3 regions of the Agromyces ramosus genome follow, and region 3 is predicted to be linked to each of the others. Evidence: predicted binding sites of a transcription regulator. Region 3 holds the regulator's gene; each other region holds the start of a gene.

The links. Region 3 encodes HrcA, which represses chaperone genes, less so after heat shock. Its sites were predicted from a motif close to TTNGCACTCGNNNNNNNCGAGTGCNAA; they were not measured.
Region 1: a site for HrcA is predicted at 3,507-3,533, ahead of groES (co-chaperone GroES). Genes of this name have one in related genera too.
Region 2: a site for HrcA is predicted at 4,179-4,205, ahead of QFZ26_RS05825 (Hsp20/alpha crystallin family protein). Genes of this name have one in related genera too.

What each region holds. Positions count from the first base shown of each region.
Region 1 covers NZ_JAUSYY010000001.1:809,669-815,442, reverse strand. Annotated here, with positions in the region: gene tsaD (tRNA (adenosine(37)-N6)-threonylcarbamoyltransferase complex transferase subunit TsaD) at 1-405, shown strand, start outside; gene QFZ26_RS03855 (DUF4190 domain-containing protein) at 561-995, shown strand; gene QFZ26_RS03850 (DUF4190 domain-containing protein) at 1,003-1,638, shown strand; gene QFZ26_RS03845 (DUF4190 domain-containing protein) at 1,649-2,230, shown strand; gene QFZ26_RS03840 (class I SAM-dependent methyltransferase) at 2,268-3,455, opposite strand; gene groES (co-chaperone GroES) at 3,622-3,918, shown strand; gene rarD (EamA family transporter RarD) at 4,009-4,965, shown strand; gene QFZ26_RS03825 (ABC transporter substrate-binding protein) at 5,219-5,774, shown strand, end outside.
Region 2 covers NZ_JAUSYY010000001.1:1,250,516-1,256,289, reverse strand. Annotated here, with positions in the region: gene QFZ26_RS05850 (HNH endonuclease) at 1-265, shown strand, start outside; gene QFZ26_RS05845 (alpha/beta hydrolase family protein) at 295-987, opposite strand; gene QFZ26_RS05840 (DUF2207 family protein) at 1,006-2,106, opposite strand; gene QFZ26_RS05835 (FUSC family protein) at 2,243-3,271, opposite strand; gene QFZ26_RS05830 (LLM class flavin-dependent oxidoreductase) at 3,311-4,135, opposite strand; gene QFZ26_RS05825 (Hsp20/alpha crystallin family protein) at 4,278-4,724, shown strand; gene QFZ26_RS05820 (DUF885 family protein) at 4,854-5,774, shown strand, end outside.
Region 3 covers NZ_JAUSYY010000001.1:3,720,712-3,726,485, reverse strand. Annotated here, with positions in the region: gene QFZ26_RS17480 (PhoH family protein) at 1-614, opposite strand, end outside; gene QFZ26_RS17475 (HIT domain-containing protein) at 688-1,065, opposite strand; gene QFZ26_RS17470 (16S rRNA (uracil(1498)-N(3))-methyltransferase) at 1,090-1,824, opposite strand; gene dnaJ (molecular chaperone DnaJ) at 1,836-2,933, opposite strand; gene hrcA (heat-inducible transcriptional repressor HrcA) at 2,989-4,011, opposite strand; gene QFZ26_RS17455 (DUF4870 domain-containing protein) at 4,202-4,615, shown strand; gene QFZ26_RS17450 (DUF4870 domain-containing protein) at 4,723-5,109, shown strand; gene hemW (radical SAM family heme chaperone HemW) at 5,116-5,774, opposite strand, start outside.

The sequences.
Region 1 (5,774 bases), 2.9 Mb from region 3:
CGCTACGACTTCAGCTTCTCCGGCCTGAAGACAGCGGTCGCCCGGTGGGTCGAGCAGCGCGAGGCCGCCGGCGAGCCGGTGCCGCTCGCCGACGTCGCCGCGAGCTTCCGCGAGGCCGTCGTCGACGTGCTCGTGTCGAAGGCGATCGCCGCGTGCGCCGAACTCGGCGTGCCCCGGCTCCTCCTCGGCGGCGGGGTCGTCGCGAACGCCCGGTTGCGGCAAGTCGCCGAGCAGCGGGCGGATGCCGCCGGCGTCGCGCTGCGCGTGCCGCCGCTGTCGCTCTGCACCGACAACGGCGCCATGATCGCCGCGCTCGGTGCGCAACTCGTGATGGCGGGGCATCCGGCGTCCGACCTCGGATTCGGTGCGGACTCGACACTGCCGGTCACCGACATCCAGGTGTGACCCGCTCGTTTCGAATCTGTGCACGAGTCGAATCTGTGCACGACGCACACAGCGCGATAGTGTGAAGCGAGACCGGATGCCGCGACAGCTCGCGGCACCCGGCGCGGCCGCCGACGTGGCGACGCGGACACCACAGCATCGAGGGGAATCGCACCGTGACCGATCCGAACCTTCCTGAGCAGCCAGGCTCCGGCGTTCCGCCGGTGCCCCCTGCCGCACCCGCCCAGCCCGCCCAGCCCGCCGCGCCGTCATACAGTACGCCGCAGCCCGCGGCGCCAGCGCAGCCCGGGTACACGGCTCCCGCCTACCAGAGCGCCCCGGCCTCCGCGACGCCGATCCTCAGCATCCTGTCGCTCATCGGCGGCATCATCGGCATCCTCTCCTCCTGGTTCTACTTCGGCCTGCTCTTCTCGATCGCCGCGATCGTGCTCGGCTTCATCGGCAAGAAGAAGGAGCCCGCCGCGAAGGGCATGTGGCTCACCGGCATCATCCTCGGGTTCGTCGGCATCGCCATCGGCCTCATCAGCATTATCGTGACGATCATCGCGTTCATAGCTCTCGCGAGCTACGGCGCCTCCTACACCTACTGAGGCACTCATGACAGATCCGAAGAATCCTGACGAATTTTCCGAGGTGCCGGCCGAGCCCGAGGTGCCCAGCGTGCCCGAGCCCGATGTGCCGGTCGACGCCGTCGCGTCGGGTTCGACCCCCGACGTGCCCGAGGTGCCGTCGGCGCCCGAGCCTCCGGCAGCGCCCGAGCCGCCGGCGCCACCGGCGCCGCCCGAGCCGCCGACGGTGCCGAGCTATGGCGCCTCGACCCCGCCGCCGCCGCCTCCCGCACCGCCGGCCTATGGCGCGCCTGCGGCACCGGCCGTGGGTCAGCCCGCCGCGTACGGATCGTCTGCCCAGCCCGGCTACGTCGCACCCGCCTACGGCTCTGCGCCGGCCAAGCCGACGCCGATCCTCAGCATCCTCTCGCTGATCGCGGGCATCATCGGCGTGCTCGGCGGCTTCGCCGTCGTCTGGATCCCGTTCGTCGGCGGCATCCTGCAGCTGTTCATCCCGGCAGCTGCCGTCGTGCTGGGATTCCTCGGCAAGAAGAAGGAGCCCGCGGCGAAGGGAATGTGGCTCACCGGCCTCATCCTGGGCTTCGTGGGCATCGCCATGGCGCTGCTGTCGCTCATCCTCTGGGGTGTGTTCTTCGCGAGCTACGGCGAGTTCTACAGCTATTGAGGTCTCACCCATGAGTGACCGCGACGGGGTTCCGCCTGAGGGCGGGGCCCCCGATCGCGTTCCCACGGGGCAACCGGGCGACCGCGGCGATGCGGTTTCGGCATCGGACCGCGCGCCCGACGGTCCGCCCCACGACACGCCCGAGGCAGTTCCCCGGAGCGAGGCCCTGGTCGACCCCTTCGAGCCGTACCGGCCGGCCGAGCCCACCCTCCGGGCCGATCTCGGCCCCGAGCGCGAGTACGACGTGCCGTTCGACACCGGGCAGTTGCGCCGACTCTCGACCGGGCAGTTGCTCATCGTGCATCGGCCCGACGGGGCCGAGGCCGACGCGATCGAGGTCGACACGCAACGCCGGGTGTACAGCTGGGTCGCCGCAGTGGTCGGCACGCTCGGAGCCGTGGCGTCGCTCTTCGTCGGGTGGATGCTGCCGCTCTCGATCGCTGCGATCGTGTTCGGCGTGCTCGGCCTGCGTCGCGAAGACGAAGGTCGCACGCTCGCGTTCGTCGGCATCGGCACGGGCATCGCCGGCCTCGTCTTCTCGGCGGTGTGGATCGGCTATTACGCGATCGTGTTCGGCGCCCTGCCGCACTAGCGGGAGGGCGGCACCCACGGGGCGGTGGTGCGCGCGATCAGATCCGCTCGACGAGGAGCGACACGTGACGTCCCTCTTCGCGGGTCAGCACGATGGTGGCCGACTCCTCGCCGCGCAGCTTCAGCCTCGTGCGCAGCACCGCGGGATCGATGTCGACGCCGCGCTTCTTGATCTCGAGCGTGCCGATGCGGCGGGCGGCGAGGGCCTGGCGAAGCTGCCGCTCATCGGTCGGCAGGCGTTCGAGCACGCGGAACCCACGTGCGAACGGCGACTCGAAGGCAGTGTCGGCGGTGACGTAGGCGATGCCCTTGCTCGCCATCCAGGCGCCGTTCGCTCGCGCGAACGCGCCGATCAGCCGGGCGCGGATGACCGAGCCGTCGGGCTCGTAGAGGTAGTCGCCGAGCGGGCCGACGGGCGCGTCTTCGCTGTCAGCACCGGCCGTGAGCTCGTGCGCCGCGTCGCCGCGGATCACGAGGGCGGCGCGACGGATGCCCGGGCGGGCTACGACGCCGAACCAGACGCCGAGTTCGACGAGGTCTCCGTCGACCGAGATCCACTGCGCCTCGGCGTCGGACGGGATGACGTCGCGGTCGGTGCCCGGTCCGAGCTTCACTCCGACGGCCATGCGCTCGGCGAGGCCGAAGGCGAAATCGAGCCCGGGGGAGTAGTCGGCCGCATCCGACAGTCGTTTCGTCATGCCACCGGTGGTGGTGCGTCGCGCCGGGTCGAGCCAGGCTCCTCCGATGCCCCCGAGTGCGACGTCTTCGGCGCGGGCGTGCAGCACGCGCACCCGCGGGAACGGCGTGAGGTTGTATGCCGCGATGGCCGCGGTGACCTCGTCGGCCTCGGCGGCGGTGACCTCGAGGTCCATCGCTGCCATGGCGAGGGCATCGCCGCCGATGCCGCAGCCGAGGTCGGCGACGTGCTCGATCCCGGCGCGCGAGAAGCGCCCCGCGTGCAGGGCGGCGACCTTCAGCCGGGTCGCCTGCTCGAGGCCGGCTTCGGTGAAGAGCATCCGCGAGGCGAACTCGCCGAACTTGGCACGGGCCTTGGCGCGGAGCTTCGACTGGGTGAGCACGGTGGCGACGAGACCGGCCGGATGCCCCTGCCCCCGCAGGTGCGCGACGGTCCGCACGATGTCGGCCTTCGAGTCCCATTCGGGCAAGGCGTCGAGCAGGCGCAGGCCCTCGGGGGAGAGCAGTTCGACGAGCTCGGAGCGGTCCACCCGGCCACGCTAGCACCGAGCGACGAGGCGGATGCAGCCCGGCGGGACCCGCTGGCACTCACGTTGCACGAGTGCCAAATCGCGCCTAGACTCGGTTTAGCACTCTCACTCTGAGGCTGCTAACCAGTCTTCGTCTAGACAGTTTCACATTAGAGAAGGGGCCAACGTGTCGGTTTCCATCAAGCCGCTCGAGGATCGCATCGTCATCAAGCAGGTCGAGGCAGAGCAGACCACCGCATCCGGTCTGGTCATCCCCGACACCGCCAAGGAGAAGCCCCAGGAGGGCGAGGTCGTGGCCGTGGGCCCCGGCCGCATCGATGACAACGGCAACCGCGTGCCGCTCGACGTCGCCGTCGGCGACAAGGTGATCTACTCGAAGTACGGCGGCACCGAGGTCAAGTTCGGCGGCGAAGACCTGCTGGTCCTCTCGGCGCGCGACGTGCTCGCGGTGGTCGTGCGTTAGTCGACACGATTCCATTCGAGGCCCGGATGCCCCTTGCGGCATCCGGGCCTCGTTGTCTTTGCCGTCGCACACCCGGCGTAGGCTGATCGGGTGTCATCGAGCTCCGAATCCGCGACCGCCCCGACTCCAGGCGCCGCACAGGGAGTGAGCCGCTCGGGGCTCGCCTTCGCGATCGGTGCCTACGGGCTCTGGGGATTCCTGCCCGTGTACTTCATCGCGCTCGCTCCGGCTGGCCCGTTCGAGATCGTCGCGTGGCGGGTGCTGTTCTCACTCGTCTTCTGCGCCCTGCTCATCACGGTGACCCGCGCATGGCGGCACCTCGCGGCGCTCATGCGCAATCGGCGCGTGGTGCTCACGATGGGGCTGGCTGGGCTCCTGATCTTCGTGAACTGGCAGACGTATGTCTACGCCACGCTCACGAACCAGGTCGTCGAGGCGGCGCTCGGGTACTTCATCAACCCAATCGTCACGGTCTTCCTCGGTGTGCTCGTGCTCAAGGAACGGCTGAACGCGACGCAATGGGTCGCCGTCGGCATCTCGATCGTCGCCGTCGTCGTGCTCGCCTTCGGATATGGGCAGCTGCCATGGATCGCCCTCGTGCTCGCCTTCTCGTTCGGGTTCTACGGCCTCATCAAGAAGCGAGTCGGACCGCAGGTCGACGCCGTCTCCGGCCTCACCATCGAGACGGTCTGGCTCGCGCCGCTCGCCGTGGTGCAGCTCGTCTTCGTCGCAATGACGACCGGGCTCACCATCGGCACGGTGAGCGTCTGGCACACCGTGCTGCTGCTGTCGGCCGGCGCGGTGACGGCGGTGCCGTTGCTGCTGTTCGCGGCGGCCGCGCGCCGATTGCCGCTCATCTACATGGGCTTCATCCAGTACTTCGCGCCATTCATCCAGTTCCTCGTCGGGGTGGTCGTGCTCAAGGAACCCATGCCGCTCGAACGCTGGATCGGATTCGCCCTCGTCTGGGTGGCGCTCGGCGTGCTCACGTTCGATCTGCTCCGGGGCGTCCGCACAGCACGGCGTGTGGTCGCGGAGCCTGCCTGACGCTGCATCCACGGCGTTCAACCGTGCGCTTCCGCCCGCGGTCTACGCGCCAGATCCGAGCGTCGCTACGGTCGATCACGCCGATTCCGTGCGCCAAATGCGCCGTGCGGTGACGGTGAGGTAACGATTCAGCTGGTGTTACACGGTTGTGACCGGCTCGACTTGTTTCCGCCTTGGGCGCGCAATACTGTCAGACAACGGCGTCACCATGGCGCTGCATTGTGTACCAATTCCTTCAGTCCCAAGGAGCAACATGAGCGTATTCGCGAAGGCCTCGGCCTCGCGCTCGGCTCGCGCGGCTTGGACGGGTATCGCCATTGCCGGCGTCAGCGCCCTCCTCCTCACCGCGTGCAGTTCGGGTGCCCCGGCCCCCGCCGAAACCGACGACCCAGCCGAAACCGCCGGAGACGCCCTGCCCATCGCAGAGGGTGAGCGCGACCTCGCACTCAAGCTCGGAACGATCCTCCCGCAGAGTGGCGCGCTCGCATTCCTCGGCCCGCCCGAAGAGGCCGGCGTCCAGCTCGGTGCCGATGACGTCAACGCGGTGTCCGACTCCGGCCTCGGCGTCGAGGTCGTCTTCCGCGACTCGGGTGACACGACGACCGACACCGCGACGGTCTCGGTCACCGACCTGCTCTCGCAGGACGTCTCCGCGATCATCGGTGCAGCGTCGTCGGGTGTCTCGAAGACGGTCATCGACCAGATCGTCGCCGCGGGCGTCATCCAGTTCTCGCCGGCCAACACCTCGGCCGACTTCACCGAGTACAACGACAACGACCTGTACTGGCGCACGGCTCCGTCCGATGTGC
Region 2 (5,774 bases), 2.5 Mb from region 3:
GGCGGAATGGAACGGCTGCGCGTATTGCGGCGTGGCCGACAAGCCGCTGCAGCGCGACTGCATCCTGCCGATCTCGCGCGGCGGGCGCTACACCCTCGACAACATCGCGCCGGCCTGCGGGTCGTGCAATGCCAGCAAGTGCAACGACGAGGTCACCTCGTGGCTCCGGCGCAAGAAGCTCGACGAGCGCGCCTTCCTCCTCCGCCACCGGCAGATCGGCGCCGCCCTGGCGTTGCGGTTCGGCGGCACGGGCGAGGCGGTCTGAGGCGGCGTCTCTGCACCGCCCCTGCCGCCCTACTCGATCGGCGAGTAGGCCCCGATGAACTCCGCGACGCGCATCGCGAGCCCTCCGCCGATCTCGGCGGCGGGGCGTTTCGCCCCTTTCACCTCGAACGAGTGATTCGCATTCTCGATCCACTGCAGGGTCGCCGTGGGACCGATGCGGGCCACGACCTCGTCGAGCTGCTCGTTCGGGATCGCGAAGGGGTCGTTGCGACCCTGCAGGAACAGAATCGGAACGGTGATGCCCGGAAGGTGCTCGTCGCGGGCCTTCTCGGGGCTGCCGGGCGGGTGCAGCGGGTAGCCGAGGTACACGAGGCCGGCGGCCGGCATCCCGTCGGCGACGGCCATCGACGCCATGCGCCCGCCGAACGACTTGCCCGACGCCCAGATCGGCTCACCCGGGCTTCCGGCGGCCGCAGCGCGCGCGGCGGCGGCATCCGTCACCGCGCGCCAGGTCGCGATGGCGACGGGCGGCCGGTCGGGGAAGCGCCGACCCGCCTCGCGGTAGGGGAAGTTGAACCGGAGCGTCGCGAACCCGAGGCCGGTCATCGCCCGCGTGAAGCCCGACATGAACGGATGCTCCAAGCCCGCGCCCGCCCCGTGCGCGACGACGATCGTGGCCGTGGCTGCGTCGGGGCGCGTGTACACGCCAGACACCGGGCTGCCGTCGATCTCGATCGCGATGGACTGCTCGGGCGTCGTCATGCCTCACTGCTCCCCGGACTAGACGTTGAAGATCTCGAAGAATCCGCCGACGCCCTCGACCACGGCGCCGCTGCCGTCGATGAGGTCGCCGACCGCGGCCACGAGCTCGACTGCCCCGCCCGCCGCGTCGATCGCCAGCAGGAGATCGGCGGTCGCGTCGACGACGTCGCCGGTCGAGCTGACGAGATCGCCGAGCGTGCCGAGATTCGTGCGGGCGAGCTCGTCGTGCTCGAGCTTCAGCTTCGCGAGCCATTCCCGCTCGAGTCCGAAGAGCACGGCGTACGGGAGAAGGCGCTCGTGCAGGTGGAAGCGCTCGATGGGAGCAGCGACCGCATCGGGCGACCCGGCGACCGCGGCAGCTGCGGCATGCGCCGCCCGCAGTTCGGCGCCGCTCGGCGACTGCAGCATCCGCAGCCGATCGACCTCGGCGAGCACGAGGTACTGCCTCAGGCCCGCGAGGTGCTCGCGCTTCGCTTGCGCCGGCGGCAGGAACCGCCGCCATGACGACGGGGTGACGAAGATCGTCGCGATGGTGGCGGCGAGCGCGATGAGCGTGGCGACGAGTGCCGGCCAGTCGGCGGCGACCAGGGTCATGACGATGAACAGCGCCTCGACGAGCATGCCGAGGTACGCGAGCACCGTGAGCGTCACGCCTGGCCAGGTGACGCGGCGATCGGCGATGAGGCCGTCGCGCGCGAGGCTGTGCTCGGTGTTCAGGAGCAGGCTCTTGATGCGCCCGGCGAGCGCCCGGCGGTCGGCCGAGAAGCGACGCACGCGCCCGGGCGTGTGCTCGGGACCGAAGAGCACCTCGAGCAGCGCGGCCTCTTCGAGCGTGAGCACCGCATTCGGCATGAGCTCGACGCCGATCGGCTCGCGCTTGCCCGTGCCGGCGATCAGGCGCACCTTGCGCTTCACGGCGAGATCGATGAGCGCGGCGGATGCCCCGCGCCGGTCGGCATCGATGAGCAGCGCGTCGCGCAGCACCGTCGAACCGCGCTCGGGCGAGTACTGCACGACCCGCGGCGTCACCCGTTGCGCGGCGACGACGCGCGCGATGAGCCCCAGCACGAGGATGAGGACCGCCGGGACGATCGCAAGCACGATGACGGGGGTGAGCACGCGCCCAGTCTAGGGAGCCGCCGTCGGTCGCCGGGAACCATGGGATGCGGTCCACGTCATGTACTGCGAGTTCCGACCCGGGTCGCCGTGCGCCGAGGAGGCCGACCGCGCCGTCAACCACGATCGTGACGCTCCGTCACTCCTCGACGAGCTCGGCGCGGATTCGCCGCAGGTCCTCCATGAGCGAGCCGATGAGGATCCAGTGCTCGGACTTCGGCGGCGACACCACGAGCGGCGACGTGAGGGCCGGCAGCGCCGACGTCATCGGCTCGGGATCGACGTCGGCGAGGTGCACGGCGAGCCGCACGTCGTGGGCGGCGCGGCGCAGCTGCTCGGCGATGGCCACCACGGTCGGCTCGGCCGCGAGTGCCGCGTCGTAGTGGTCGAAGAAGGCCCGCGTCATCCCGATCACCTGCGTGACGATCGGGCTGAGGCGGTCGAGGAGGGTCCGCAGCTCCGTGAGCTCGGTGCGGTGCGCAGAGCGTCGCGGGTTCAGGGTGAGCGACTCCTCGCCGTCGGCGATCGAGGCGTCGGCCGCGTCGCGCATGGGGCGCATGAGCCGCGCCTCGAGCATGAGCTGCTGGAGTCCGGCAGACGACTGCGGTGTCTCGAGGGCGCTCGCGAGTCGGTCGAGGGATGCCGCGAGCTCACCGCCGAGCAGCGCGAGGTCGCGACGTGCAGGGGCGAGGGCGACCGGAGGCACGACGAGGGCGTTCACGACGATGCCGATCGCCGCGCCGATGAGGGTCTCGAGCACCCGGTCGAGGGCGTACTCGGGTGAGGAGGCGCCGAGGGCCAGCACGAGCATCGCGCTGATCGCGACCTGGTTCGAGGTGCCCGGCGTCATCTTCAGCGCCCACGCGACCAGCATCGCGATCACGATGGCCACGAGGATGATCCAGCTGCTCTGCCCGAACACGAGTGAGATGCCGGTCGCGATGACCACGCCGAGGATCACGCCGATGCTGCGCTCGATGGCCTTGCCGAACGACTGGTTCACGCTCGGCTGCACGACGAGGAGCGCCGCGATCGCGGCGAAGACGGGAAGCGGCCCGGGGATCAGCCAACCGGCGATGAGCCACGCGGCGATCGTCGCGATCGCGGCCTTCGCGACCTGGAGGATCGGAACCCGCTTCGAGGCCCGGAAGGTGCCGGTGATCGCCATGTGCTCAGGCTAGCGCCGCGCGCTCAGCGGGCTGCGTGCTCAGGCCGTGGCGAGGTTCGTGGCGAGGTTCGCGGCGATCGCGGCGATCTGCCCGGCATCGATGGGGGATTGCACCCAGAGCGTGCGCCGGTCGATGCCGAGCGTCGCGAAGTGCTCGGGGTCGCCGCCGAGCGGGTGGTCGAGCTCGAGTGGTGCGAAGACGCTCACCTCGAACCCCTCGGGCGCGCGCGATCGGATCTCGGCGACGCGATCGTCGAGCTGCCCGTCGGCGACGAGATCGGCGGCGAGCAGGTTCATGCCGTCGGCGTGATCGCACGCGTACTCGATGGTCTCGGCCGTGCGGCCGCCGATCACGATGGGTGGCAGCTCGGCGCCGTCGGTGACCGCCATCGCCGCCGCGGCCGAGAAGTGCTCACCGTCGAAGGCCTCGCCGCGCCAGACGGCGCGCAGCACGGCGACGGTCTCGGTGAGCATCGCACGGCGCACGGCCGCGCCGGGGAGCGGCCGACCGAGCGCGGCGTGCTCGGCCGACCACTGGCTCTTCGGCGAGCTGCCCGAACCGATGCCGAGCCTGATGCGCCCGGGCGCGAGCGACTGCAGCGAGTTGATCGCGCAGGCGAGCTGCACCGGATGCCGGTTCGCCGGGTTGGCGACGAGCAGGCCGAGATTCACTCGTGACGTCGTCGCGGCGATCGCCCCGAGGGTCACGAACGGGTCGCGCGACCACGGCTTGCGGTCGACGAGTCCGCTGAAGTGGTCGTACGTCCACACGGTGTCGAACCCTCCCGTGTCTGCCGCTCGGGCGGCGTCGAGCAGTTCGGGGAGGTCGGCGCCGAGGGGTGCGAGCACGAGGTCGGTCTGCATCCGTCCAGTGAAGCAGCAGCCCGGGACATCCGTCATCCTGGACTTGGCACTCTCCCCATGAGAGTGCTAATTTTTAAGTACTTGAGCGGATGTCGCTCAAGTCTTGGGTTCGGCCGCACCGCGGCCACAGAGAGGAGTAGTCATGGCCATGTACTGGGACCCGTTCCGTGAGCTCGACCGCCTCGCTGCGAGCATGCTCGACTCGAGGCAGGGCCCCCGGGTGATGCCGATCGACCTGCATCGCGACGGCGACCACTACGTGCTCTCCGCCGATCTGCCGGGCGTCGACCCGGGCTCGGTCGACGTCGACATCGACGGGCAGCTGCTCACCATCCGCGCGGAGCGCACCATGCGTTCCGAAGAGGGCACGCAGTGGCTCGTGCGCGAGCGGCCGAGTGGCTCGTTCCTACGGCAGATCGCGCTCGGCGACGGACTCGACACCGGCTCGATCAGCGCCCACTACGAGAACGGCGTGCTGAGCGTCGTGATCCCGGTGAGCGAGCAGGCCAAGCCCCGCAAGGTCGAGGTCCAGAGCGCGCAGCACGCCGACCGCGAGGTCACCGCGAAGGCCGGCTCCGAGACGAGCTGACCGGAGCGGCGCGCCCGCGGCGCTCATGAACGGCACGACCCAGCCCGCTCCGCCGACGGCGGGGCGGGGCTCGTCGTGCGGGCTCCCGCAGGCTCATGGCCTGTCGGTGCCCGGGCATATCGTGGGGCCATGACGCCGACCACTGCTGACCTCGAACGCCTCGGCACCGAGTTCTGGGCCTGGCGAGCCGTGAACTCGTTCCGCTCCGCCGACGACATCCCGCGCATCGAACGGCCCGCCGACTGGCTGCCGCGGTTCGATCCCGACGGTGTGGCGGCGCAGCGGCGCGAGCTCGACGGCTTCATCGAACGATGGCGGGCGACCGATGCGTCGAGCTCGCCGATCGGGGCGCAGATCGATCACCGCCTCCTCGGGTCCGCCCTCGCGCGCGTGCACTGGGAGCTCGACGTGCTCCGCAACTGGCAACGCGACGCGGTGTTCCTCACTTCGCAGATCCTCGGGCCGTGGTTCGACCTGCTGCTCGCGCCCCCGCCGTTCGATGCCGGGCGTCAGGCCGGCCTCGTGCACGTGCTCGCGGCCATGCCGGCCGCCGTCGACCAGGCGATCGCGAACCTCGAGCGAGCGGGAGTCGCGACGCTCGCACGGGTCGCCGCCGCGTCGCTCGAGGGCATCGGGCCGCGTCTGGCCGAATCGGTCGAGGCCCTCGCGTCGTTCGTCGACACGGCAACGGGGTCCGCGCTCGCCGAGGCGCAGCCGGCCGCGAGTGCGTCGCTCACCCGCTACCGCGACTGGCTCGTCGAGGCTGCTGGCGCCGGCCGGCTCGGGCCCGACGTCATCGTCGGTCGCGAGGCGTTCGTGTGGTTCCTGCGGCACGTCGCGCTCGTGACCGCCGACCCCGAAGAGCTCGTGCGCGCTGCGCTGCACGACTACCGTCGCAGTGTCGTCGGCGAGACCGTGACCCGCAACCGTCACCGCGACGTGCCGCCCGCCCCGCTCGCCGCCGACATCGACGCGCTCGTCGCCGACGAGTCGGCGGCCGAAGCAGGCGTGCGCGCGTTCTACGACGGCGAGGGCCTGCTGAGCCAGCCC
Region 3 (5,774 bases):
GCGAGCGGTGCGACCTCGACCGTACCTGAGGCGAGGAGCTTCGGCACGAGCTCGGGGTCCATCATCTCGTTGAGCGCGTCATAGAGCGGCCGGAGGTACGGGTCGATCTTGTCGGTCAGGGTGCCGGGGAGGAATCCGAGCCGTTCGCCCGCCTCGACGGCCGGACGGGTCAGGATGATGCGGCTCACCTCCTTGCGCTGGAGGGCCTGCACCGCCTTCGCCATCGCGAGGTAGGTCTTGCCGGTGCCTGCCGGTCCGATTCCGAACACGATGGTGTGCTCGTCGATCGCGTCGACGTAGCGGCGCTGGCCCTCGGTCATCGGCCGGATGGTCTTGCCGCGGCTCGAGACGATGACCTGTCCGAGCATCTCGGACGGCTTGGCATTGGGATCGGATTCGAGCATGCGGGCCGAGCTCCTCACTTCGGTGGGTGTCGGATCCTGCCCGTTGCGAACCAGCTCGAGCAGTTCCTCGATGAGCCGTCGCACGCGCAGGCGTTCGTCGGTGGCGCCCCGGATGGCGATCTCATTGCCGCGCACATGCACCTCGACGCCCGGGTACTCGCGCTGGATCGTCGCGAGCAGTCGGTCTTGGGGACCGAGCAGGCGGACCATCGCGATGCCGTCGATGCTGAGCCGCTCCTCGTCGCCGCTCGCGGACTGCGGCGCGGGTCGGGGTGCGGTCGGGTCAGGCGTCGGCAAGCGTGGCCTCCTCGAGCCCACCCGCGGAGCTGTTGCCGGCGAGCACGTGGGCATGCACGTGGAAGACGGTCTGGCCCGCGGCCGCGCCGGTGTTGAAGACGAGCCGGAACTGGCCGTCGGCCAGCTCGTCGGCGACGCCGTGGGCCACCGCGACGAGCTCGGCGAGCAGCCCGGGGTCGCCGCCGGCGAGTTCGACCACGTCGCGGTAGTCGCCCGCCTTCGGGGTCACCACCACGTGCACCGGCGCCTTGGGCGCGATGTCGTGGAAGGCGATGACGCGCTCGGTCTCTGCGACGATGCGCGCGGGGATCTCACGGGCGGCGATGCGCTCGAAGAGCGTCGGTTCTGCGCGAGAGTCGGTCATCACCCCATCGTAGCGACGGATGCCTCACCACCGCCCGAGCGTCGCATTGAGCACGGCGATCGCGGCCGGCCCTGCCGTGGAGGTACGCAGCACGGATGCCCCGAGCCGCACCGGTTCGGCACCCTCGGCGATGAGGCGTTCGAGCTCGGACGGCGCGATGCCGCCCTCGGGCCCCACGACGAGGGCGAGGTCGCGGCCATCGGGTTGCAACCCCGAGAGCGCGGTCGTCGCGCTCGGCTCCAGAAGCAGCACCCGGGCGCCCGCGAGACGCTCGGTCAGTTGCGCGGTCGTCGCCACGGGCGAGACCTGGGGAAGCCAGGAGCGGATGGACTGCTTCACGGCCTCGCGCACGATGACCGCCCAGCGCTGTCGGCCCTTCTCCGCCTTGGGTCCCTCCCAGCGCGAGACGGAACGTGCGGCGGCCCACGGCACGATCGCGTCGACGCCGAGCTCGGTCGCGGCCTGCACGGCGAGCTCGTCGCGATCGCCCTTCGCGAGGGCCTGCACGAGCGTGATGCGGGTCGCCGGTGGCTCTTCGACGAGCACCTCCTCGGCCTCGAGCGAGAGCTCACGGGGGCCGGTCGAGGTGACGACGCCGCGTACGACGACACCCCGGCCGTCGCCGATCGCGATGCGCTCGCCCGCGCGCACTCGCGCCACGGTCACGGCATGCCGCGCCTCGTCGCCCGTGAGGTCGACCGTCGCCCCGGGCGCGAGGGTGGTCAGGTCGAGGGACTCGTCGAGGTAGAGGCTGCTCATCGGGGCATCCGCTACCCGAGGAACCGGTCGCGCAGCCGCGAGAAGATGCCCTGCTGGAAATGGCTCAGCTCGGGCGCCGGCGCCTTCTTCGACGCCGCGAACTGCTGCATGAGATCGCGCTCCTTCGACGAGAGCCTGGTCGGCGTGACCACGTGGACCCCGATCTTGAGGTCGCCGCGGCCGGCGCCGCGGAGCTTCGTGACCCCGCGGTCCTTCACGGTGAGGATCTCACCGCTCTGCAGCCCGGGCCGAAGCTCGACCTCGACGTCGCCGTCGAGCGCCGCGACCGTCGTGGTCGTGCCGAGGATCGCGTCGGTCATGGCCACCTCGAGGGTGCAGAGCAGGTCGTCGCCGTTGCGGCTGAAGACGTCGTGGTTCTTGACCTTGATCTCGAGGTAGAGGTCGCCGTTCGGGCCGCCCGCCGGGCCGGCCTCGCCGGATCCCGGCATCTGCAGCCGCACCCCGGTGTCGACTCCGGCGGGGATGTCGACGGGCACTGTGCGGCGCGCACGCACGCGGCCCTGCCCCTGGCAGGTCACGCACGGCGTCGCGATGATCGTGCCATACCCGCGGCAGGTGCCGCACGGGCTCGACGTGATGACGTTGCCGAGGAGCGAACGGACCTGGCGCTGGATCGATCCGGTGCCGTGGCAGATGTCGCACGTGACGGGCGAGGTGCCGGGCTGGCAGCACGTGCCGCGACACGTCTCGCACGTGACGGCCGTGTCGACCTCCATCTCGCGGTGCGTGCCGAAGATCACCTCGTCGAGGCCGACCTCGACGCGGATCAGGGCGTCTTGGCCCCGCTCGCGACGGGAGCGCGGACCCCGGCTCTGCTGGCCGGCCCCGAAGAACGTCTCGAAGATGTCGCCGAAGCCGCCGTAGTTCTGCCCGCCGAAGCCGCCCTGGCCGCCGAGGTCGTACTGCTCACGCTGCTTCGGGTCGGAGAGCACGTCGTAGGCGTGGGTCACCATCTTGAAGCGCTCGGATGCCTCGGCGCCGGGATTCACGTCGGGGTGGAGTTCGCGCGCGAGCCGACGGTACGCCTTCTTGATCTCGTCGGGGGTGGCGTCGCGCGCGACGCCGAGGACCTCGTAATGGTCGGCCACGGAGGGCTTGTCCTTTCGATTGCGGGATGCCGGTCGGTTGCGACGAGCGGCGGTATCAGCTCTCGCCGAGCGTGCGGGAGAGGTAGCGGGCGACCGCGCGAACGGCCGCCATGCTGTGCGAGTAGTCCATGCGGGTGGGGCCGACGACGCCGAGGCGCGAGACGTCGCGGCCGGGGATCTCGAACGAGCTCGACACGATCGACGTCTCGCCGAGGCCGAACGAGGCGTTCTCGCGGCCGATGCGCACGGCGACGGTGTGCTCGTCGCCGGCCATCTCGCCGAACAGGCGGAGCAGCACGACCTGCTCCTCGATGGCCTCGATGACCCCGAGGATCGAGCCCGCGAAGTCCTGCTCGGTGCGCACGAGGTTCGCCGCACCGGCCACCACGAGGCGGTCGCTGCGCTGTACGCGCGCCTGCTCGGCGAGGGTCGCCGCGAGCGTGTGCAGCACGGCGGCGTGGCGCCGGTCGGCGTCGTCGATCTCGCCGGAGAGGAGGGCCGCGGCATCCGCCATCGTCGACCCTGCCGCGATCTCGTTCAGCCGCGTGCGCAGACGGCTCAGCGTCTCTTCATCGACCGGGTGGTCGAGCTCGGCGAGCCGCTGCTCGACCTGCCCGGAATCGGAGATCAGGATGCAGAGCACCCGGGTCGGCGCGAGCGAGACCAGCTCGACGTGTCGCACGCGAGCGCTGCCGAAACTCGGGTACTGCACGACCGCGAGCTGCCTCGTGAGCTGCGAGATGAGCCGAACCGTGCGGGCCAGGAGCTCGTCGAGGTCGCTCGACTCGCCCAAGAAGGTCTCGATCGCCTGGCGCTGAGCCGGGCTCAGGGGGCGCACGTCGGTGAGCTGGTCGACGAAGACGCGGTAGCCCTTGTCGGTGGGGATGCGCCCCGAGGAGGTATGCGGCGCCGCGATGAGCTCCTCTTCTTCGAGGAGCGCCATGTCGTTGCGGATCGTCGCCGCCGAGACGCCGAACGAGTGCCGTTCGACGATCGTCTTCGAGCCGACCGGCTCGCGCGAGGCGACGTAGTCGTGCACGATCGCGCGGAGCACTGCGAGACTTCGTTCCGAGACCATGACCCTCGCTTCCGTCGTATCGATTAGCACTCGTAAAGACTGACTGCCAATCATATCGCGACATCCCGGCAACGAGCCGTTGCCAGCGGTGGGTCGCGGCGCTACCGTATGGGTAGTCCGCGAGTCACCCTGGCTGCGATCCCTCCCCCAACGCAGTCGCGGTTCACCGAGAACCCTGAAAGGCACGCACATGACCGATCCGAACGCCCAGTCGCCCGATCCCAACGTCCCGCCGACTCCGCCGCAGCAGCCCGCGGGCCCCCAGCCGGTGGCCGCCGCGCCGCTGTCGCCCGAGCAAGACGTCCAGTGGGGTTCGTTCGCGCACCTCGGCGGCATCCTCGGTCCGCTGCCCTCGCTCATCATCTGGCTCATCTTCAAGGACCGGGGATCCTTCACGAACACCGAGGGCAAGGAGGCCCTGAACTTCCAGATCACGATCCTCATCGCCTACGTGGTCGGGTGGATCCTCACCTTCATCCTCATCGGCGTGTTCATCGTATGGGCGGCTTGGATCGTGAGCGTCGTCTTCTCGATCATCGCCTTCCTCAAGGCGAAGGACGGCAACCACTACCGGTACCCCTTCGCGATCCGCCTCATCAAGTAGCGCCAGCGCCGATCGCGCGCCGAGACGGAAATCCGCTCTCGGCGCGCGACTCTGTGCGAGCATGAATGAACCGAGCCCGCCCTCGGGCGACCCACCAAGGAGACACCATGTCCGACGCACCTCCGCCGCCCCCGCCGCCGCCGGCGAATCCCTACCAGCAGAGCCCACAGCTGAGCCCGTCAGACGAGAAGCTCTGGGCGACGCTCATCCACATCGGCGGCATCTTCTTCGGCTTCCTTCCCGCCCTCATCGGCTACCTGGTCCTGAAGGATCGCGGACCGTTCGTGCGCGCGCACACCGCGACGGCGCTGAACTTCCAGATCACGATGACGATCGCCGCGATCGTCTCGGGCCTGCTCACGATCATCATCATCGGCTTCATCCTGCTGGCCGTGATCGGCGTGCTCGTCATCGTCTTCAGCATCATCGCCGCGGTCAAGGCCAACCAGGGCCAGCCGTACACGTACCCGCTCACGATCAAGTTCGTGAGCTGACGAGCCTCAACCCTCGAGCAGGCGCCTGACCACGGCGTCGGCGAGCAGCCGTCCTCTCCTGGTGAGCGTGAGCCCACCGGAGAGGGCGGCTTTCGCGTCGACGAGCTCATCGGCGATGAGACCGGCGACCGCTCGCCGGCCGCCCGCGTGCAGCGAGGCGAGGTCGATGCCCTCGCGGATGCGCGTCAGCAGCAGCACCCGCTCGGTCTCCCGCGTCGAGGCATCGAGCACCTCACGGCCGACCGCCGGCGAGACGCCGGAGTCGATGCGGTCGGCATACGCCGACGGATGCTTCGCGTTCCACCAGCGCACGCCGCCCACGTGACTGTGCGCGCCCGGACCGACACCCCACCAGTCGTCACCCCGCCAGTAGCCGAGGTTGTGCCGTGACCGGTGTGAGGCGTCCGTCGCCCAGTTGCTGACCTCGTACCAGTCGTACCCCGCCGCGGCGAGCAACTCGTCGGCGAGTTCGTACATGTCGGCCTCGAGGTCGTCGGACGGCTCCGCGAGCTGGCCACGCCGGATCTGCCGTGCGAGCTTCGTGCCCTCCTCGACGATGAGCGCATAGGCGCTGAGGTGATCGGGATGCTCGGCGATCGCCGACTCGAGACTGCGTCGCCAATCGGCGAGCGACTCCCCTGGCGTGCCGTAGATGAGGTCGAGGC